4 regions of the Streptomyces sediminicola genome follow, and region 2 is predicted to be linked to each of the others. Evidence: riboswitches for the same ligand, from Rfam matches in the RefSeq annotation. Region 2 holds a riboswitch; each other region holds the start of a gene.

Region 1 (5,052 bases), 6.2 Mb from region 2:
CGAGGAAGCGTGCCCGCCCGTCGGGCAGCACCAGCAGCGGCGGCGGGTGCCCGGCGCTGGACCAGTGCAGGTGCCAGGCGCCGTCGGCCGGTTCCAGCCGGGCGAGCAGGGCGGTGGCGATGGGCGCCTCGTCCCAGGCGTGCATGAGCCGGTCGAGGCGGGCGAGCGAGGAACTGGGCGGCCGGCCCCAGTCGTAGTAGAGGGCGCGCAGCATGTTGCGGATCTGGGCCATGTCCGCCGCGGCCTGGAGGTCGTGCCCGACGACGTCGCCGATCACGGCCGCGCAGGCTCCGCCGGGCAGCAGCATGGCGTCGTACCAGTCGCCGCCGAGGGCCGCGGGGAAGCTGGCCGGGCGGTAGGCGGCCCCGGCGGCGAAGGGCGTGAGGTCGGGCAGGCGGGGCAGCAGCGCCCGCTGGAACTGCTCGGCGCTCTTGCGGACCCGCTGGTAGAGGCGGGCGTTGTCGATGGCGACCGCGGCGGTGCCGGCGAGGGCGCGGATCACGCCCTCGTCGTGCCGGTCGAAGGGGCGGCCGTCGCGCCGTTCGGAGAGGTAGAGGTTGCCGTAGATCCGGCCGCGGACACTGATGGCGATGCCGAGCAGGGTGTGCATGGGAGGGTGGCCGGGCGGGAAACCGGCGGACTCCGGGTGGCGGGCGATGTCGTCGACGCGCAGCGGCTCGGGGTGGCGGATCAGGTGTCCCAGCAGGCCCCGCCCCCGGGGGAGTTCGACGCCCCCGAGGTCGCCCAGTTCGGCGGCGGTGAGGCCGAGCGGGATGAACTCGGCGAGGTAGCGGCCCTCCTCGTCGAGGACGCCGAGTGCGCCGTAGCGGGCTCCGACCAGGTCCATGGCGGTGCGCACGATGCGGCGCAGCACCGTGGCCAGCTCCAGGTCGCCCGTGATGTCCACGACCGCCTTGAGGAGTTCCTGGAGCGTGTTCTGGGCGCGGGCCAGGGCGTGCATCTGCTCGCCGATGCGGTCCAGGTCGGAGCTGAGCGGCAGGTCGAGCATCGACATGTAGGGCGTGTCGTCCGCGCCCGCCCCGTGGGGACCGTCGTCCGCGTCCGGCGGCTGCCGTCCATCCCGCTCCGTCACCGCTGCCTCGCTTCCGCCGTCCGTTTCCGGGTGCCCCGCCGGGCGCCGTGGTCAGGGCGCGGCGTCCGGGTCTCTCCGCCATCTGAACCGCGGGTCCGCCCCGCCGCCCGCCGACTGGCCGGACGGACACCGCGGGCACCCGAACGGCCCAGCGGCTCCCCGCTCCCCCGGGCAGCCCCTCCCGGACCGGCCCGGGGCCCGGTGCGGGCGGTGCCGGGGGCGGCTCCGTCAGGGACCCGGAATTGCTAATCTCGGCAACCGCGCAGGTCGCGGCGGAGGGACGCGGGTCCCTCCCGGGCGGGGCGCGGGCAGCCGCGGTGGCGCGGGGACGGGTGACGAGGTGCTGAGGAGCGGTGGGATGCAGGAAGCCGGGAGCCGCCGGTCGGGGACCCGCGGGGGCGCCGGGAGGGCGGCAGGGCGATGAGCACTCCGCTGTACAAGCTGAAGGCCGAGTTCTTCAAGACGCTCGGTCATCCGGCGCGCATCCGGGTCCTGGAGCTGCTGAGCGAGCGGGAGTACGCGGTGGCGGAGATGCTGCCGGAGGTGGGCATCGAGCCGGCGCACCTGTCGCAGCAGCTCGCGGTGTTGCGGCGGGCCAACCTGGTGGTGTCGCGCAAGGCGGGCTCGACCGTGTACTACTCGCTGACCAGTCCGCACATCGCCGAACTGCTCGCGGTGGCCCGCACCATCCTGTCCGGGGTGCTGGCCGGGCAGGCCGAGTTGCTGGCGGACCTGCGCACGGACACCGGGGCGAAACCGCCGTCCTGACCGCTGCGGGGCATACCGGGCACCGTCGCACCGTAAAATCGTGCTTCCACCAGGCAGTTGAGTGAAGGAGACACGAGGCCGGCATGTTCGACGCGCTGAAGAACCTCAAGGACAAGGACGCCCTGAAGAACCTGAAGGAGAAGGCCGAGGAGGTCGCCGGCACGCACGGCGACAAGATCTCGGACGGACTGGAGAAGGTCGGCGAGTTCGTCGACGGCAAGACCCGCGGCAAGCACAGCGACAAGATCGACACGGCGGTCGACAAGGCGCAGGACTTCGTCGGGAAGCTGGGCGACAAGGACGAGAAGGGCGACAAGGACGGCAAGGACGAGAAGAAGTCCTGACCGGCCGCTCCCCCGTCGCGCCGCTCCCGCTCCCGGGCCCGAGGGCTGTTCGGAGGTCCGGGAGGAGGCGGTGCGGCGGGCGGGGCGTCCGGCGTGCGGGTCGGGTGCGGGCGCGGCCCGCAGGTCCTTCCGGGAGACCTTGCCGACACCGGTCCGCGGGAACTCGGTCACGAACGCGACGCGGTCGGGCACCTCGTACGCGGCCGGCCCCCGTTCGTGGACGAAGCGTGTGATCGCCACCGGCCGGGGCCGTTCGGCGCCGGAGCGCAGGATGACGTAGGCGCAGGTGCGTTCGCCGAGGTGGGGGGCGGGTTCGAGGTGGTCCGGTGGCCGCGCCGGCGACGGCCCCCGCCTGAACGCGGGGCGGACCGCCCCCGCCGGGCGGGGTCGCGGGCCCGGCGGCGAGAGCCGCGGCGCCCGTCCCGGGCGGCGGCGTGCGACCGTCCCGCGACCCGGTGGCGTGGATCCGCCCGGCCGTCGCGGCGTCCCGCCGGGGAACCGTCTGCCGCGCCGGGGCGGGGGCCGCACCGCACCTTCCGCACGACGCCGTGGGGCGGCACCGGTGCCCGGCGGGTGTCCACGCCGCCATCCGCATGGCGGACGTGTCGCCCGCCCAAGGGCGTGGGCGTCTAGGGTGGGCGGTGCAGCTGGTTCGCCCCGTCCGCCAGGCGGGATGCGTCGCAAGAGGGAACCCGGTGGGAATCCGGGACTGCCCCGCAGCGGTGAGCGGGAACGACCGCCGTCATGAGCACTGGGCCGAAGGGCCTGGGAAGCGACGGTCAGTAGGTGTCCTCCTCGGTGACCGAGAAGGACGTGCCCGCGAGTCCGAAGACCTGCCACCTGCCCGAGCGCGCACCCCGCGCGCCCGGACATCCCGGTGACCTCGAGGGCGGGTCGGCGTACACACCAGACGGACGAGCGCGGCGGACCGGCGTGCTGTCGTCCCGTCCGGTCCGTCACCCCTTCGCGCACTCGTCCCGTCGCCGGGACCTCAGGGATCCATCTCGCGAAGGAGATCTCCGTGACCACCGAGTCCGCAGCCGCGGCAGCACGGGCCACCGTGTACGGCTACCCCCGTCAGGGCCCGAACCGGGAACTGAAGAAGGCGGTCGAGGGCTACTGGAAGGGCCGCGTCGGCGCCGACGCCCTCCACGCCACCGCCGCCGCACTGCGCCGCGACAACCGGCGGCGACTCGCCGAGGCCGGCATCCACGAGGTGCCCACCGGCGACTTCTCGTACTACGACCACGTGCTCGACACCACCGTCATGGTCGGTGCCGTGCCGGAACGGCACCGTGCCGCCGTCGCCGCCGACCCGCTGGACGGCTACTTCGCCATGGCCCGCGGCACCCAGGAGGTGGCGCCGCTGGAGATGACCAAGTGGTTCGACACGAACTACCACTACCTGGTGCCCGAACTGGGCCCCGACACCGTGTTCACCGCCGACTCCTCCCGGCAGGTCGCCGAGGTGCGCGAGGCCCTCGCGCAGGGCCTCGCCCCCCGGCCGGTCCTGGTCGGACCGGTCACCTACCTGCTGCTCGCCAAGCCCGCGCCCGGCGTCGCCGAGGGGTTCGACCCGCTCACCCTGCTGGACCGGCTGCTGCCCGTCTACGCCGAGGTGCTGGCCGACCTGCGCGCGGCGGGCGCCGCGTGGGCCCAGCTCGACGAACCCGCCCTGGTCCAGGACCGCACGCCGGCCGAACTGAACGCGGCCGGGCGGGCCTACCGCGACCTCGGCGGACGGGAGGACCGGCCCCGGCTGCTGGTCGCCTCCTACTTCGACCGGCTCGGGGACGCGCTGCCGGTGCTGGCGAAGGCGCCGGTCGAGGGGCTGGCGCTGGACTTCGCCGAGGCCGCCGCGGGCAACCTGGACGATCTCGCCGCCGTGGGCGGGCTGCCGGGCAAGCGGCTCGTCGCGGGCGTCGTCGACGGCCGCAACGTGTGGGTCAACGACCTCGCCCGCTCACTGACCACTCTCGGCACGCTGCTGGGCCTGGCCGGCCGGGTCGACGTCTCCGCCTCCTGCTCCCTGCTGCACGTGCCGCTGGACACCGCCGACGAGCGGGACATCGATCCGCAGATCCTGCGCTGGCTCGCCTTCGCCCGGCAGAAGACCGCCGAGATCGTCACCCTGGCCCGCGGCCTCGCCCACGGCACCGACGCCATCGCCGCCGAACTCGCCGCCAACCGGGCCGACCTGGCCTCCCGCGCCGACTCGCCGATCACCCGGGACCCGGCGGTGCGCGCCCGCGCCGCGGCCGTGACCGACGCCGACGGGCGCCGCTGCCTGCCCTACGCGGAGCGGACCGCCGCCCAGCGCGCCCGCCTCGGCCTGCCGCTGCTGCCGACCACGACGATCGGCTCGTTCCCGCAGACCACGCAGGTGCGGACGGCCCGCGCCGACCTGCGGGCCGGGCGGATCGGCCGGCCCGAGTACGAGGAGCGGATGCGGACCGAGGTGCGGGAGGTCGTCTCGTTCCAGGAGAAGGCCGGTATCGACGTGCTGGTGCACGGCGAACCCGAGCGCAACGACATGGTGCAGTACTTCGCCGAGCGGCTCACCGGCTACCTGGCGACCCGCAACGGCTGGGTCCAGTCGTACGGCACCCGGTACGTGCGCCCGCCGGTGCTGGCCGGTGACATCGCGCGCCCCGCGCCGATGACGGTGACCTGGACGACGTACGCCCAGTCGCTGACCGGCCGTCCCGTCAAGGGCATGCTCACCGGTCCGGTGACGATGCTCGCGTGGTCCTTCGTCAGGGACGACCAGCCGCTCGGCGAGACCGCCCGCCAGGTGGCCCTCGCCCTGCGGGACGAGGTCGCGGACCTGGAGGCGGCCGGGACGTC
Region 2 (5,052 bases):
CGGGCTGAAGGTCGTCGGCAGGTCACCGTTCTTCCACCTGTCGGTGGCGGAGGGCGGGGTCGAGCGGTACGCCTTCACGTACGAGGACGGTGCGGTCCGGCGGAGCGGGCGGATACCGGAGGCGCTGGACCCGGACCACCACTTCGGTGACGCGAAGGACGCTGCGGACGTCGCCAGCGCCAAGGCGGCGGAGGGTGCGCTGCTGGCGGCGGTGGCCGGGGAGTTCGGCGTCGGCCTGCCGCGTCACGCGCTGACGCGAGGGCGGCTGCACACGTTCACCACCCGCGCCTGGAGCCAGCAGACGAACGGCGAGGGGGGGTACGCGGTGGCCCGCATCCGGTGAGGACCCGGTGTCCTCGGCCCGGCAAGCGGCATCGAGCACGGGTTAGGTTAGCCTTACCTCATGGCGAAGAGTCGGCGGTTGGTGCCGCAGAATCCCCGGATGTTCCGTGCCCGTGTCCTGCGCAGTGAGCGCGTCTCGCCGTCCTTGCAGCGGGTGACCGTCGGCGGTGAGCGACTGGGCGAGTTCGCGTGGCTGGGGTACGACCACTGGTTCCGGCTCTTCCTCCGGCTTCCGCACCAGCGGCGACTGCGGCTGCCCGAGTTCACCGGGTCGGCGTGGTGGCAGCCGTATCTGGCGATCCCCGAGGAGGAGCGCCCGCACTGCGCCAACTACACGGTCGCCGGCTTCCGGGCCCAGGCGGCGGAGATGGACATCGACTTCGTGGTGCACCACGGGCCGACCGGAGAGATCGAGGGGCGGGCGGCGATCTGGGCCTGCGCCGCCCGGCCGGGGGACGCGCTGGCCGTGCTGGACCAGGGGGTCCTCTTCGACTGCCCGCCCGACGCGTCCGAGGTGGTCGTCGTGGCCGACGAGACGGGGCTGCCCGCCACCGCCGGCATCCTGCGCTCCCTGCCCCGCGAGACCGTGGGCCGCGTGATCCAGGAGGTCCCCACCGAGGGTGACCGGCGTCCGCTGGGCGGGCCGGACGGGGTCGCCGTGTCCTGGATCGTGCGGGAGGACCGGCGTTCCGTGCCCGGGGCCGCCGCTCTCGGGGCGCTGCGCCGGCTCACCACCGCCGACGCGGCCGGGTACGCCTTCGTCGTCGGCGAGTCGACCCTCGCCACGGAGGGCCGCCGCCACCTGCACCGGCTCGGTCTGCCGAAGGACCGCATCACCTTCTCGGGCTTCTGGCGCCACGAGGCGACCGCTCGGGCCGCCTGATCCCCGGCCTCCCTCACGTGCCGTCCTCCGCGCGGGCCGTGTCGTGCGGCGCGGTCAGGCAGCAGTCGCCGCAGGGGCGTCCCGCCGGGGCCCGGTAGTAGAGGCAGCAACTCCGGCGGCGGAAGGCGAGGTTCGCCCCGGCGAGCCGGCCCGTGCCGGTGAGCGGCGGCCTGCCGAGCAGGTCGGCCGTGAGGGCGGCGAGCACGCCACGGAGGCCGGGATGGGCGGCGAGCAGGGCGCGGGCCGCCTCGGCGAGCGCGGAGGCGGCGTTGCCGTCGAGCAGGCGGTGCGCGATGCGCGGGTGCGGCCCGGCGGCGAAGGCCCGGAGGTGGGCGTGGACTTGGCCGGCGAGCGCGCCGGCGGGGTCCGGGAGGGCGGCGGCGTGCCAGCCGGCGGCGCGGGGCAGGCGCAGCGCGGGCCCGTCGTCGGCGCGTTGCAGTGCGGTGAGGTCCGGGACGATGCCGTGGACCACGGTGCAGGCCAGGGCGGGCGACCACAGCCGGGCGACGTGTCCGAGGTGGGCGATGGAGAGGCCGACGCGGGGTTCCGGGGCGCGGTGGCGCTCGGCGACCGCGCGGGCCAGGTCGGCGAAGCCACGGGCGTAGGCGGCGCCCACGGGGTGCCAGCCCTCGGCGGGGCCGCCCACGGTGAGGGCGAAGAAGCCGCCGTACCGGGCGACGTCGGCCAGGGCGGCGGTCACGCTCGCCTCGTCGGCGCGGGCGGCGGCGGGCGGGGACGCGGACACGGCGCGGCCTCAACGGGCCGCGCGGCGCGGCGGCGTGAAGGCGTACAGGTCGAGGATCTCGGGGCGGTCCGCGATGCCGGGGCCGCCCGCGCGTATCCAGGCGAGGACGTCCTCGGTGGCGTACGGGTCGTTGACCAGGCCCAGCCAGACGGGGCGGGCGCCGGCCGCGCGGCCGGCGGCGGAGGGCTGGACCACGATGACGTTGGCCTGGTCGCAGACGTCCAGGCAGGTGGAGACGCGGACGGGGACCTCCGCGCGCAGGCGTGCGGTCTGTGCGGCGTGGTCGCCGCTCACCTTGGGCGTGCCGCAGCAGCAGTCCCGGCAGACGACGACCCGGCAGGGCGGGGCGCCGTAGGCGGTGGAGGGGGTCGTGCGGGAGGCGGAGTGGGCGGCGGGGGCCGCCTCGCCGGGTGACGCGGGCATGGCGCATCGGTCCTCTCCCCGGGGAGATCCGCCCCGGCGTCCGTGGAGGGGCGACCGCGTGAGTCTCCTGGCTCTCGGGTCGATGCTCGCCCCGGCCTTCCCGCCCGCGGGTGTGCGGGCCGTGGCCTCGAACGGGGTCCGCTCGCCGATCACAGTGGCGGGACCGCGCCGGATTTCCACCGGCTTCCTCGGTTCGCCGTCGCCTTGTCGCGGGCCATCCTCGCATCCGGTACGGCTCCGCGTCATCCGGATGGGCGAGCCGTACCGGCGGGACGGGACGGGCCGAGCACGGCGGGACCGTGGTCCGGCGTGGCTTCCGGCCCGGGGTGCCCTACCCGAACCCGCGCCCGGTTCCTTCCGCACACCGGCCCGCGGTGGTTCCCGGCCCGGCGCCCCTCGGGGCGCACGCCCGGACCGGCACGGCGCGGCAGACCAACCTCGGGGCGCACGCCCGGACCCCGCCCGGTTCCCGGCCCGGCACGGAAGTCCGGCCCTGGGGACGCACGCCCGGCCCGGTGCACGCGCCCCGCGCCACCCCACCCCGCCCCGCCCCGCCCCGCCCCGGGCACCCTCCCGACCGTCCCGGGGCTCACATCCCACGCCGGGGCGGGCTCGGGGAGGGAGCCCGTGCGGCACGGCGGTCAGGACCATGCCGCACGGGCGGTTCAGCGGGCCCGTGTGTTCCGCGGCGGGCCCGGTCCCGCTCAGGTGGCCGGACCGCCCCGCGTGGTGATCCGGGTGACGGCTTCGAGCGTCAGGGCACGGTCGTGCGGTTCCCGGTCCAGGGCCCGGTGCAGGGTCAGCCCCTCGATGAGGGCGTCGAGTTGGCGGGCCGTGTCCGGGTCGAAGTGCGCTTCCAGGCGGACCCGGCTGTGCCGCATCCAGGTGTGGGTGAGTTCGCGGTAGGAGGGGGAGCGGGCCGCGAGGGTGTACAGCTCCTGGGTGAGGACGAGGTCGCGCCTGCTGCCCTCCGACAGGGCGTGCACGAGGTCGGCCACCGCCTCGCGGGCATGGTCCTGGTCGGCGACGCCGTCGAGGTGGGCGTCGAAGACGGCGACGATGTGGTCGATGAACCTGCCGAACGCCTCCCGCAGCAACCGGTCCATGCCGTTGAAGTGGTACGTCATGGACCCCAGCGGCACCTGGGCGCGCTGGGCGATCCTCCGGTGGGAGACCCGCGCGATGCCCTCCTCGGCGATGAGGTCGAGGGTGGCGGCGATGATGCGTTCGCGGCGCTGGGGGTCGGTGTGTCCGGTGGCCACGGCAGCGGGCTCACAGGGTCCGGACGGTGCGGGCCGGGTTGCCGACGGCGACGACACCGGGCGGCACGTCCTTGGTGACGACCGCTCCGGCGCCCACGACGGAGTCGTCGCCGATGGTGACGCCGGGCAGCACGATGGCGCCGCCCCCGATCCACACGTTGTCGCCGATGACGATGGGCCGGGCGGCCTCCAGTTTGTCCCTGCGCGGCCCCGGCTCCAACGGATGGGTCGGTGTGAGCAGTTGGACGTTGGGCCCGATCTGGCAGTCCTCACCGATGGTGATGGCGGCGACGTCCAGCGCAGTCAACTGGTAGTTGACGAAGGTGCGGGCACCGATGCTGATGTGGGTGCCGTAGTCGACGTACAGGGGCGGCCGGACCTGGGCCTCCTCCCCCAGCGAGCCGAGGAGTTCGGCGAGCAGCGGCCGGGCGGCGTCCGCGTCCTCGGCGAAGGCGGCCTGGTAGCGGGCGGCCAGCCGTACCGCCCGCTGCTGCATGCGGGCGATCTCGGGGTCGTCGGCGAGGTAGAGGTCGCCCGCACGCATGCGTTCGAGCTGGGTGCGCGGGTCCCCGGCGAAGTGGTCCGTCGGCATGCGTACGACCGTACACCCGGGAGTGTACGTACGTACCCTCGCCGCGCGAGTCGTCCGCCGTGGGCTTTCCGGCCGACCCGCCCCGCTCCCCCCGTCATGGCCCCGGCCCGCCCCACCCGCGCCCGCCCTCACTCCCCTGACCTCACGACCCTGACCTCACGGCCGCCGGGTGCGCAGCACCCCCGCCAGGGACACGACCAGGAGCCCGGCGAGGGGCACCACGAGCAGCCCGGCCCGGAGGCTGGTGGCGTCGGCGACCAGGCCGACCAGCGGCGGCGGCAGCAGGAAGCCCAGGCGCATCAGCCAGGAGACGAGGGTCAGCCCCGATCCGGGCTTGAGGCCGGGCAGCGAGTCGGCCTCGTGCATGGCGGCGGGGACGAGGGTGGCGACGCCGAATCCGGCGGCGGCGAAACCGAGGACCGTCCCCGGGACCGTCGGCACGGCGAGCGCGAGGCCCATGCCGACGGCGACGATGAGGCCGCCGGAGCGGGCCACGGCGCGCTGCCCGAACCGGTCGACGAGTCGGTCGCCCATCAGGCGGCCCACGAACTGGGCGCCGACCAGGGCGATGTAGCCGGAGGCGGCCACGGCCGCGGTCGACCGCAGGGAGTCGGAGAGGTAGAGGGCGGCCCAGGAGTTGCCGGCGTCCTCGACGACGGTGCCCGCGGTGGCGATGAGGACCAGGGCGGTCAGCACCCAGGCGACCCGACGGCCCGGCGACGCGCCCCCCTCGGCGGGGCGGGCGTCACCGCCGGGGGTCTCTTCCCCGTCGGCCCCGGTCTCCGGACCGGGGAGGCAGAAGCGC
Region 3 (5,052 bases), 190 kb from region 2:
GGAGGTCGGCGGCGCTCACCCGGCACCCCCTTCCCGGTGCCGCCGGGCGTCCCGGCGCAGCAGCCACAGGAAGAAGGGGCCCCCGCACAGCGCCGTGAGCACACCGACCGGGATCTCCATCGGCGCGGCGATCGTGCGGGCGGCGATGTCGGCCCACACGAGGAAGACCGCGCCGCCGAGCGCGGCCGTCGGCAGTACCCGGCGGTGGTCGCCGCCGACCAGCAGCCGGACCACGTGCGGCAGCATCAGGCCGACGAAGCCGATCGGCCCGGCCGCGGCCACCAGCACGCCCGTCACCAGGGAGAGCAGCACGAACATCCGGGCCCGGAACCGCGCCACGTCCAGGCCCATGGTCGTGGCGGCCTCCTCGCCGGCCAGCAGCAGGTTGAGGCTGCGGGCCTGCGTCATGAGGACGCCGACCCCCACCAGCAGGGCCGCGCTCGGCAGGGCGAGGGTGCCCCAGTCGACGCCGCCGAGACCGCCGAGGGTCCAGGCGAGCACGGCGCGGGCCTCGTTGCCCCGGCCGGAGGTGAGCAGCAGCAGGTTCAGGACCGCGGTGAGCACCGCGGCGATCGCCACTCCGGAGAGCACCAGCCGTACGGAGGTGATGCGTCCGCCGGTGCGGGCGGTCGCGTAGACGAGGACCAGCGCGCCCAGGGCGCCGGCGAACGCCGAGACCGGCAGTGACGCCGCACCGAAGACGGAGATCCCGAACACGATCACCGAGACCGCCCCGAGCGACGCCCCGGAGGAGACGCCCAGCAGGTACGGCTCGGCCAGCGGATTGCGCACCAGCGCCTGGAGGGCGGTGCCCACCACCGCGAGCCCGGCGCCGGTCACGGCCCCGAGGACCACGCGCGGCGCCCGGACGTCGAGGACGATCGTCTCCCGGGCCCGCGTCCAGTCGGGCGCCCCCCAGTCGGCGCCCAGCGCGTGCGTCACGATGCCCCAGACCTGGCCGGGCGGCACCCGCACCGAGCCGATCGCCAGCCCCGCCGTCAGGGAGGCCAGCAGCAGCACGACGAGGACCGCCACCGTCGCGGCCAGGCCCGTCCGGCCGGGGTGCCGGACGGGCCCGGGGGCCGTGGTGGGGGTCCGCGGGGCGGGAGCCGTCACCGGAAGCTCGCGGGGTGCAGCCCGCGGGCCAGGTCCTCGACCAGGTGCGCGGAGCGGACCCCGACGAGCGTCGCGGTCAGCGGCAGGACCACGAACCGCTTCTCGCGCACCGCGGGCACGTCCGCGAGCGCGGGCTGCGACAGCAGGAACTCCTTCTTCTGCTCGACGCTGCCGGCACCGGCGTAGTCGTAGATGGCGATGACCTCGGGCCGGCGCTCGACCACCTGTTCCCAGGAGACGTCGCCGAAGACCTCGTCCAGGTCGGAGAAGACGTTCTTCCCGCCGGCCAGCCGGATCAGGTCGGTGCCGAGGCCCTTGCCGCCGGCGGTGAAGGCGCTCTTGTCGCCGCTGTCGTAGACGAAGACGGGCACGGTGGGCGCGTCCCGGACCGCGGCGGCGGCCTCGTCCACGCGGGCGCGGAGGCCGGCGACGAGACGGTCGGCGCGTTCGGACACCCCGAAGATCCGGCCGATGGTGCGGATCTCCTCGTAGGTGTCCTCCATCGTCACCTTGTCCCGGCCGCAGTACTCGCGATTGAGGTGGGTGTCGATCCCGGCGTCGGCGAACGCCGTGCGGGAGCGGCCCTCCTTCTCCGCGAACGCGCTGCCGTAACCGCCGTAGACGAAGTCGGGCTCCGCCTCCAGGATCGCCTCGAAGGACGGCTCCCGCTTGGCCAGTTCGGGGACGGACGCGAAGTCCTCCCGCAGTTCGGGCAGGACGGCGGAGTCGGGGAAGGCGGTGCCCACCATCCGGTCCTTCAGCCCGAGGGAGAGCATCAGTTCCGCCGGGTGCTGGTGGATGGTGACCGCGCGGGACGGCGGTCTGTCGTACGTGGTCGTGACACCGCAGTTGTCGACGGTCACGGGGAAGCCCGCCGGAGCGGACGCCGTGGCCTTCGCGTCCCCGCCGGTGCCGGGGGAGGTGCCGCAGCCCGCGGTGAGCAGGACGGCCGCCAGGGCGAGTGCGCCGGCGGCGCGGGCCGGGCGGCGCCGCCTGGCGGGGGACGGCGGTCGCAGGGAAGGGGGCATGCCGGAATACACGTGAAGCCTCCTGGGGAGTCCGCGCTCCTCGGAACGGGCCCGCGACAGGCCAGTGTCCTGACTCCCGGATCGACGTTCCCCCCGCCTTCCCGCGCGGCGCGCAGTGGCATGTCGAAGGGTTGCACTCCCCGGTCACAGTGGCGGGACCGTGCCGGATTCACACCGGCTTCCTGTCTCCCGTCGCGGCGATGACCCGACGATCCTACGTTCCCTCAGGTGACGGCGAGGCGCCGGGACCGCGATTTCCCGCTCCCGGCCGGGAACCCGCCGCCCCGCCTGCCGACCGTCTTCCGGGGCCGGGCGGGAGCGGCGGCGGAGGCGGGAGGGGCGGACCGGGCGACACCGCCCTCGTCCGCGCGGTGCTCGGCCCGCACCGCCGGCCGCCGGGGCGGCGGGCACAGCGCACGAGCCCTCAGCCGCGGGGGCCGGATCGGCGTGGTCGGCGGACGGAGGCGAGCCGTCGCCGGTGGGTACGTGAGAGCGTGGACCGCGAGGGCGGGGCGTCGGAGGAGGAAGCATGGCCGAAACCGTGCCCGCCCAGATGCGGGCCGCGTACATCGACTCCGTCGGCCCGGCGGAGGGCATCCGTCACGGGCCGCTGCCCGTCCCGCCCGTCGGGCCCACCGACGTGCTGGTCCGCGTCCGGGCCGTGGCCGTCGACCCCGTGGACACCTTCGTACGCTCCGGGGCCTACCCGACCCCGCTGCCGTTCCCGTTCGTCGTCGGCCGCGACCTCGTCGGCGAGGTGGCCGCCACCGGGAGCGGCGCGGTGGGCTTCCGGCCGGGGGACCGGGTGTGGTGCAACAGCCTGGGCCACGCCGGCCGGCAGGGCGCCTGCGCCGAGTACGCCACGGTCCCCGCCGACCGGCTCTACGCCGCACCGCCCGACCTCGACCCCGAGCACCTGGTGGCGGCGGCCCACCCGGCCGCGTCGGCCTGGCTGGCGCTCTTCCGGCACGGGCGGCTGACGGCGGGGGAGACCGTGTACGTCGGCGGCGGGGCCGGCAACGTCGGCGGCGCCGCCGTGGCCCTCGCCGCCTCGGCCGGCGCCCGGGTGATCGCCACCGCACGCGCCGAGGACGCCGCCGCGGTACGCGCCCTCGGCGCCGCCGAGGTCCTCGACCACCGCGCCCCCGGCCTGGGCGAACGGCTGCGCGCGGCCCTGCCCGACGGCTGCGACGTCCACCTCGACACCTCCGGCCGGGCCGACCCGGCCGACGCCGTCGACCTGCTCGCGCCCCGCGGCCGGCTCGTCGCCATGGTCGGACTGGGCGGCGCCGCGGCCCCGTTGCCGCTCGGCCGGCTCTACACCAAGGACGCGAGCATCGTGGGCTTCGCCCTCAGCAACGCCACCACCGACGACCTCGCCCGCGCCGCCCGGCAGGTGGTGCGCCTGCTGCGCGGGACGCCCTGGCGCCCGCGCGTCGCCGACCGCCTGCCGCTGTCGATGACGGCACGGGCCCACCGGCGGCTGGAAGACGGTGAGGTGAAGGGCCGTCTGATCCTTGTCCCGTGATTTCCCGGCGTATGGGCGCGAAGTGCGGGCACTCGAAGGAGCGGAGGTGGATAAAAGATGGTTCCCTTGCTTCTCGTTCTTCTGCTGGCCCTGATTCTTTTCGGTGCGGGTTTCGCCCTCAAGGCGTTGTGGTGGATCGCCGTCATCGTCCTCGTGGTGTGGCTGCTGGGCTTCCTCGTGCGCCCGGCGGGCAGCGGCGGTCGCCGGGGGCGCTGGTACCGCTGGTGAACGCGGACAGACCGAGCGAGGAACGGAGCGGGCCCACCGGCGATCGTCCGGTGGGCCCGCTCCGCCCGTCGTCCGGGAAATGCCCCGGCGTTGTTCCTGCCCGGCGCCCCGCATTTCCGCCGGATTCCCCTGCCCGCGTTCGGCGTCGGAATACGTCGCGGAATTCCGTAAAGGCTTTCGCCTCACCCGGCTCCGCTCAGGGCTGCGGGCGGACGGTCAGTATCTGCTGCGCGTGCCCGACCGGGCCGTCGACGTCGTGCAGGACGGTACTGGTGATGCCCTGGCCGGTCGGCCCGAAGACGACCGTGGTGTCCAGGCCGGTCCAGCCGCCGCGCGGCGCGCGGTGGAAGTGGAGGGTGAGGTCGACGTTGGGGAACATCCACTCCGTCGGCGACTCCCGCACCGCGATGCCGTTCGCGGTGTCGACGAGCGTGACGAAGGACGCCCGCGGGCTCGCCGCCTCCCCGGCGACCAGGTCGAGCCCCGTGGAGATCCACGCGGTGGTGCGTCCCGGCAGCGGCTCGGCGAGCGGCCGGACGTCCAGCGAGGCGATGTAACCGCCGGGCCACCGGGACGCCATGTCCCACGGCGCGAGGGACGCCGGGTCGGCGAGCCGGTCGTCCCCGCCGCCGGCGACGGCGCCGGTGTCCAGGGTGGCCAGCAGCCACGCCCGTGCCCGGACCACCGCACGGCCGCCGATCACCACCGTGACCTCGACCAGTTCGATGGTGCGGCCGGGGCGCAGCACCTCCACGCGGGTCTCGCACTCGTCGAGCGCGAGCCGCCCCAGGATGTCGAAGCTCATCCGGCCGAGGGCCATCTCCGCCGCGGGCCGTCCGGCGAGATGCCGGTCCAGGGCGTGCACGATCAGCCCGCCGAGCGGACTGAAGTGCTGCTCGTCCGTGCTCCACGCGCCGCCGGCGTGCGCGGTGGGCTTGTAGCGGTGCTCGTCGATGCGCTCGTAGTAGCTGTCCGGCGTCGATGTGCTGGTGGTCAACAGGCTTCTCCCGAGGCGGCGGCAGGGCGGGTGCGGCCGGACCGGCGGTGCCGGGACCGGCGCCGCTCAGGATAGTTCGCCCCTTCGGCGCGGGACCGGGCGCCCGGTGCCGTACGGTCCGGCCCGTGCTCCGGTGCGTCAGGCCGCGGCCGGTG
Region 4 (5,052 bases), 1.0 Mb from region 2:
CGGGGCCGTACGACGCCCGCAGAACCCGCCCCGGCCGTGCCCGCGGTCCGCCGCACCGCTCCCCCGCCGCCCGGCGCACGGCCAGACCCGTCCGGAAGAGAGCATGACGAGTACCGCACCCGCCGACCCGGCCACCGCCCCCATACCCGACGCCGAGCAGGCCCAACGCCGCGTCCTGCGCGTCCTGGTCGCCTCCCAGGTCCTCAGCGGCGCGGGACTCGCCGCTGGCGTCACCGTCGGCGCACTCCTCGCCCAGGACATGCTCGGCTCCACCAGCCTGGCCGGGCTGCCCAGCGCCCTGTTCACCGCCGGGTCGGCGCTGACCGCCATCGCCGTCGGCCGGCTCTCGCAGGCCCGGGGCCGCCGCCCCGGCCTCGCCGCCGGGTACCTCACCGGCGCCGTCGGCTCGGCCGGCGTCATCACCGCCGCCGTGCTGGACGCCCCGGTCCTGCTCTTCGTCGCCCTCTTCGTCTACGGCGCCGGCACCGCGACCAACCTCCAGGCCCGCTACGCCGGGGCCGACCTCGCCGCCCCCGGGCACCGCGCCCGCGCCGTCTCCACCGTGCTGGTCGCCACCACCCTCGGCGGCGTCGCCGGCCCCAACCTCGCCGCGCCCACGGGCGCCCTCGCCGAACGCCTCGGCATCCCGGGCCTGGCCGGGCCCTTCCTCCTCTCCGGCGCCGCCTACGCGCTGGCCGCCCTCGTCCTCTTGCGCCGGCTGCGCCCCGACCCGCTGCTGCTGGCCCGCGCCCTCGCCGAGCGGGCGAGGACCACGGCCGACCCGGCCGACCCCGGCACGGCCACCGCCGCGGAGGAGGGTCGCGGGGGCGTCGTGCTCGGCACGCTGGTCATGGTGCTGACCCAGCTCGTCATGGTCGCCGTCATGACGATGACACCGGTCCACATGCACGACCACGGCCACGGCACCACCGCCTCCGGCCTGGTCATCGCCCTCCACATCGGCGCGATGTACCTGCCCTCCCCGCTGACCGGCCGGCTCGTCGACCGCTTCGGCCGTCTCACCGTCGCCGGTGCCTCCGGGGTCACCCTGCTCGCCTCCGGAGTCCTCGCCGCCCTGGCGCCGGGCGGCTCGGTGCCCCTGCTCGCGCTCGCCCTGGCGCTGCTGGGGCTCGGCTGGAACCTCGGCCTGGTCTCCGGCACCGCGATCATCACGGACGCGGTGCCGCTGGCCACCCGCGCCAAGACGCAGGGCCTGGTCGACGTCTCCATCGCCCTCGCCGGGGCGACCGGTGGCATGGCGTCCGGCCTGGTGGTCGCCGCCGCCGGCTACCCGGTCCTCGCGCTCACCGGAGGGGTCCTCTCCCTCGCCCTGCTGCCGGCCGTGGCCGTGACCGCGTACCGCCGATGACGCCGCCGCTGCCCGGGGACCCGTCGGCGGCGGCCCCCGGCATCACCGTCGACGGCACGGGACTGCTCTGCGTCACGCTGCTGCTGCGGCTGCGCGCGGAGATCGACGGCGCGCCGCCCGGCACCGTCGTCCACGTCGTCACCACCGACCCGGCCGCCCCGCTCGACCTGCCCGCCTGGTGCCACATGACCGGCCACCACTACCTGGGCCCCGTCCCCGGCACCTCCGCGCCGGTCCACGCCCTGCGTCTCACCGCGACCCCCCGGCCCACCCGCCCCGACGCCCCCTGGCACACCGGCCCCCACTGACCGGGCCGGGACGTTTTCCCCGGCCGCACGCGGTTACCCCGACACTGTCCTGCCGCCCGGCCCCGTGACCGACCCGTCCCGGGGCACCGGGGCCGCCCGCCGAGTCCGCAGGACCCGACCGGACCAGACAGGGAGCCGCCATGACCGGCACGAAGGTGTCCGACTACGTCCTGCGACGACTGCGCGACTGGGACGTCGACCACGTCTTCGCCTACGCCGGGGACGGCATCACCGGGCTGCTGGCGGCCTGGGGACGGGCGGACAACCAGCCGAAGTTCGTCCAGGCCCGCCACGAGGAGATGGCCGCCTTCCAGGCGGTGGGCTACACCAAGTTCTCCGGCCGGGTCATTCCGTCTCGGGGGCGTGCGGGGCGGTCGCCGGGGCGTCCACGGTGCGGTCCCGGCCGCCGTCGTGGCCGGAGAGGACCACGGCGAGGATGCCGATCACGACCGCCGCGGCGGCGGCCCGGCCCGCGGCGCGCAGGACCCAGCCCGGCAGGGAGCCGTCCCCGCGCCGGACCGGGGACCCGAGCCGCTCGCCTCGCCTGGCCGGCCGCAGCAGCCGCACCGACAGCAGGACGGCGACGGGCAGTTGCAGCAGCCACAGCACGGTGCGCGGCCATTCGCCGTACCAGACGTTGGTGCCGTACAGGAGGGTGTGCCACACGCTGAGCACGTAGACGACGATGACGAACCGGTGCAGCCGGCGCCAGGTGTTGGGGCCGATGCGGTGCCGGACGTAGAAGAGCAGGCCGAGGGGGATCGCCAGGTAGAGGGCGCCCTGGCCGATGGGGATGGCGACCCGGCCGGTGCCGGAGTCGTACCAGCCGGGGACGAAACTGTCCGCGAACCCGGCCCACAGACGGGCGGCCCATCCCAGCCCGGCCTCGTAGCGGACCAGTTCGGCCGCGAACATCAGGGCGTGCGCGAACATCAGGGCCATCGTGGTCAGGCTGGTGGTGCGGTGCCAGCGCTCCAGGACCTGCCGCGAGACCGGCAGCCGGGCGGGGCGCGGCCCCGACAGCAGCAGGCCGAGCATGACCGTGCCCCACGCCCACAGCAGCCCCGACCAGCCGAACGCCTGGCTGAGCAGGTACATCCAGTAGGTGCGGGCGTCGTCCATGAACGGCATGACCGCGACGGTGGACGAGGTGCCCGCCTCCATCCGCGCCCAGAAGAACGCGAAGACCGCCGCCGTGACCAGCACCGCCGCGCTCGCGTCGGGCACCGCGGCCCGCAGGTCGGCGCGGAGCGTGACGCGCTCGGCGGCCCCCCGGCCGCGGGTCGGCGGGGTGGTCGTGCCGCCCGCTTCGGGCGTCGCGTCTGGAAGCATGCCGTGGCCTCCCGGCACTGGTCACCGATGGGTTGGCGCGGACGAGGTTGCGGTGCACCAGTGTGGCCCAGGAGAACGGTCGCGTTGAGCCCCCTTCCAGCCAGAGGGAGCGCCTGATCTGGTCGGACGCCCCTCCTCCCCCCTCCCGCCACCGCTCCTACCCCTCACATCAGGACAACCCGCGGACACCCCCTGTCGCAGCGTCACGGCGCCTCCTACCCTGAGTGACGCAGTCGGTTCGCGCCGGCCGCCCGCCACGGCGGAGCGGCGGCGTGACGCAAGAGGGAACCCGGTGCGATTCCGGGACTGTCCCGCAGCGGTGAGTGGGAACGGACGCCGTCCGGGCGCACCGGTCCGCCGGCCAGGAATGCCGGCGCGCGGTGGACGCCGCGGCCGGCGCGCGCCCACGAGTCCGAAGACCTGCCACTGCGCCCGTGCCACCGGCACGGGTGGGTGCGGCGACCTCGTGGACTGGGTTGGCGGTACGGACGGCGGCGGCGTCTTCGCGGGGCCGCGTCTCCTCCCGGTCGGTGCGGGGTCAGGAACCGACAGGAGGAGCCGTCCGTGATCACGCGAGTCCGCGCCGGGCGCGACGGGGCACCCCCCGCGCGGGGCGAGCGGGACGGGCCGTGCTGACGCCCGCCGGGCACGAGGCGGCACCGGCACCGCCGCCGGGCACCGGGGTCGTCGGCGTCTGCCACGGCACCCTCGGCGAGCTGTACCAGGGTCCCCTGCGCGCGGGCCCCGACCCGGACATCGCGCTGGTGTCCTTCCCGGTCGGCCTGCGCACGTGGACCACCTTCACCCCCGGTACCGTCCCCCCGGGCCCCTCGCCCCTCGGGGAACGCTCGGCGACCGCGGCGCGGCTCTTCCTGGAGCACTACGGCCGCACCCTGCCGCCGGGCCGCTGGAGCACCCGCTCCGAACTGCGGGTCGGGGTGGGCATGGCCAGTTCGACCGCCGACATCGTGGCGACGCTGCGCTGTCTGTTCCGGCTCTTCGGCCTGCCGTACGACGACGACGTCGTGGTCCGCGTCCTCGCGCGGATCGAGCGCTCCGACAGCGTGTTCCTCGACGAGTTCGCGCTCCACCTGAGCGGCCGCCACCGGGTGGTGCGGCGCCTGGGCACCGGCATCGGCTTCCACACCGCCTACCTCACCGAGCCCGGCACGGTGGACACCGCCGCCGTCACCGGCCTGCTCCTCGCCCACTACCGGCGGCACGGCCCGGAGTACGAACAGTGCCTGGCCGACCTGCTGAAGGGCTTCGCCTCCGGCGACCCCGCCGCCGTCGCCCGCGCCGCCACCACCAGCGCCGCGCTGTCCCAACGCGTCCTGCCCAAGGCGACGTTCGCCCCGCTGCTGGAGCGGCGGGAGCGGTTCGGCGCCGACGGCGTCTTCGTCGCCCACACCGGTTCCCTGGTCGGCTATCTCTTCCGCCGCCGGCCCGACGCCGCCCTGGCACGCGACCTCCGCGCGTTCTTCCGCTCGCTCGGCCACCAGTGCTCATTCGTCCCAGGAGGCTACGGGTGATCCACCCCCACATCGCCGACGCCCTGAAGGTCCCCGACCTGGTCCGGCTCACCGACGGCCTGGTCCTGCTCCGGTTCGAGTCCATGAAGGTCTACTCGGCCCTGGCCGCCGTCCGCCGGCTGCTGGAGCGGGGCACCGTCCGCCCGGGACAGACCCTGATCGACAGTTCCAGCGGCATCTACGCGTACGCCCTCGCGCTCGCCTGCCACCGGTACGGCACGCGTTGCCACATCGTGGCGTCCACCACCGTCGACGCCACCACCCGGGCCCAGTTGGAGATCCTCGGCGCCACTGTCGAGCAGGTCGCCCCGTCCCGCGACCTCGAACTCGACCAGAAGCGGCGGGTACGGCGGGTGAGGGAACTCCTCGCCGAACACCCCGACTGGCACTGGATGCGCCAGTACCACGACGACGTCCACTGCCTCGGCTACCACGAGGTCGCCGACCGGATCGCCGCCGCCTTCCCCGGCCGCGCCCTCACCGTCGTCGGCGGCGTCGGCTCCGGCGCCTC

What was found. A riboswitch is a leader RNA that binds a small molecule or an ion and turns the genes downstream of it on or off. The one in region 2 is predicted to bind cobalamin.
Positions count from the first base shown of each region.
Region 1: it holds a riboswitch for cobalamin, as region 2 does, so the genes downstream of both, metE (5-methyltetrahydropteroyltriglutamate--homocysteine S-methyltransferase) here and VM636_RS02140 ((2Fe-2S) ferredoxin domain-containing protein) in region 2, are expected to answer to the same signal.
Region 3: it holds a riboswitch for cobalamin, as region 2 does, so the genes downstream of both, VM636_RS01330 (ABC transporter substrate-binding protein) here and VM636_RS02140 ((2Fe-2S) ferredoxin domain-containing protein) in region 2, are expected to answer to the same signal.
Region 4: it holds a riboswitch for cobalamin, as region 2 does, so the genes downstream of both, VM636_RS06340 (hypothetical protein) here and VM636_RS02140 ((2Fe-2S) ferredoxin domain-containing protein) in region 2, are expected to answer to the same signal.

Region 1 is NZ_CP144555.1:6,629,449-6,634,500, reverse strand. It holds gene VM636_RS29215 (GAF domain-containing SpoIIE family protein phosphatase) at 1-1,015, opposite strand, end outside; gene VM636_RS29210 (metalloregulator ArsR/SmtB family transcription factor) at 1,514-1,861, shown strand; gene VM636_RS29205 (antitoxin) at 1,945-2,205, shown strand; partial or broken gene entE (2,3-dihydroxybenzoate-AMP ligase) at 2,317-2,520, opposite strand; cobalamin riboswitch at 2,854-3,044, shown strand; gene metE (5-methyltetrahydropteroyltriglutamate--homocysteine S-methyltransferase) at 3,227-5,052, shown strand, end outside.
Region 2 is NZ_CP144555.1:462,019-467,070, forward strand. It holds gene VM636_RS02125 (SMI1/KNR4 family protein) at 1-343, shown strand, start outside; gene VM636_RS02130 (siderophore-interacting protein) at 404-1,225, shown strand; gene VM636_RS02135 ((2Fe-2S)-binding protein) at 1,239-1,970, opposite strand; gene VM636_RS02140 ((2Fe-2S) ferredoxin domain-containing protein) at 1,980-2,393, opposite strand; cobalamin riboswitch at 2,454-2,583, opposite strand; gene VM636_RS02145 (TetR family transcriptional regulator) at 3,098-3,655, opposite strand; gene VM636_RS02150 (sugar O-acetyltransferase) at 3,666-4,247, opposite strand; gene VM636_RS02155 (MFS transporter) at 4,404-5,052, opposite strand, start outside.
Region 3 is NZ_CP144555.1:276,991-282,042, reverse strand. It holds gene VM636_RS01340 (ABC transporter ATP-binding protein) at 1-19, opposite strand, end outside; gene VM636_RS01335 (iron ABC transporter permease) at 16-1,116, opposite strand; gene VM636_RS01330 (ABC transporter substrate-binding protein) at 1,113-2,144, opposite strand; cobalamin riboswitch at 2,186-2,377, opposite strand; gene VM636_RS01325 (zinc-binding dehydrogenase) at 2,674-3,672, shown strand; gene VM636_RS01320 (hypothetical protein) at 3,730-3,900, shown strand; gene VM636_RS01315 (thioesterase family protein) at 4,097-4,897, opposite strand.
Region 4 is NZ_CP144555.1:1,500,966-1,506,017, forward strand. It holds gene VM636_RS06320 (MFS transporter) at 104-1,369, shown strand; gene VM636_RS06325 (sulfurtransferase TusA family protein) at 1,366-1,677, shown strand; partial or broken gene VM636_RS06330 (thiamine pyrophosphate-binding protein) at 1,818-2,024, shown strand; gene VM636_RS06335 (ferric reductase-like transmembrane domain-containing protein) at 2,023-3,009, opposite strand; cobalamin riboswitch at 3,289-3,431, shown strand; gene VM636_RS06340 (hypothetical protein) at 3,639-4,541, shown strand; gene VM636_RS06345 (cysteine synthase family protein) at 4,538-5,052, shown strand, end outside.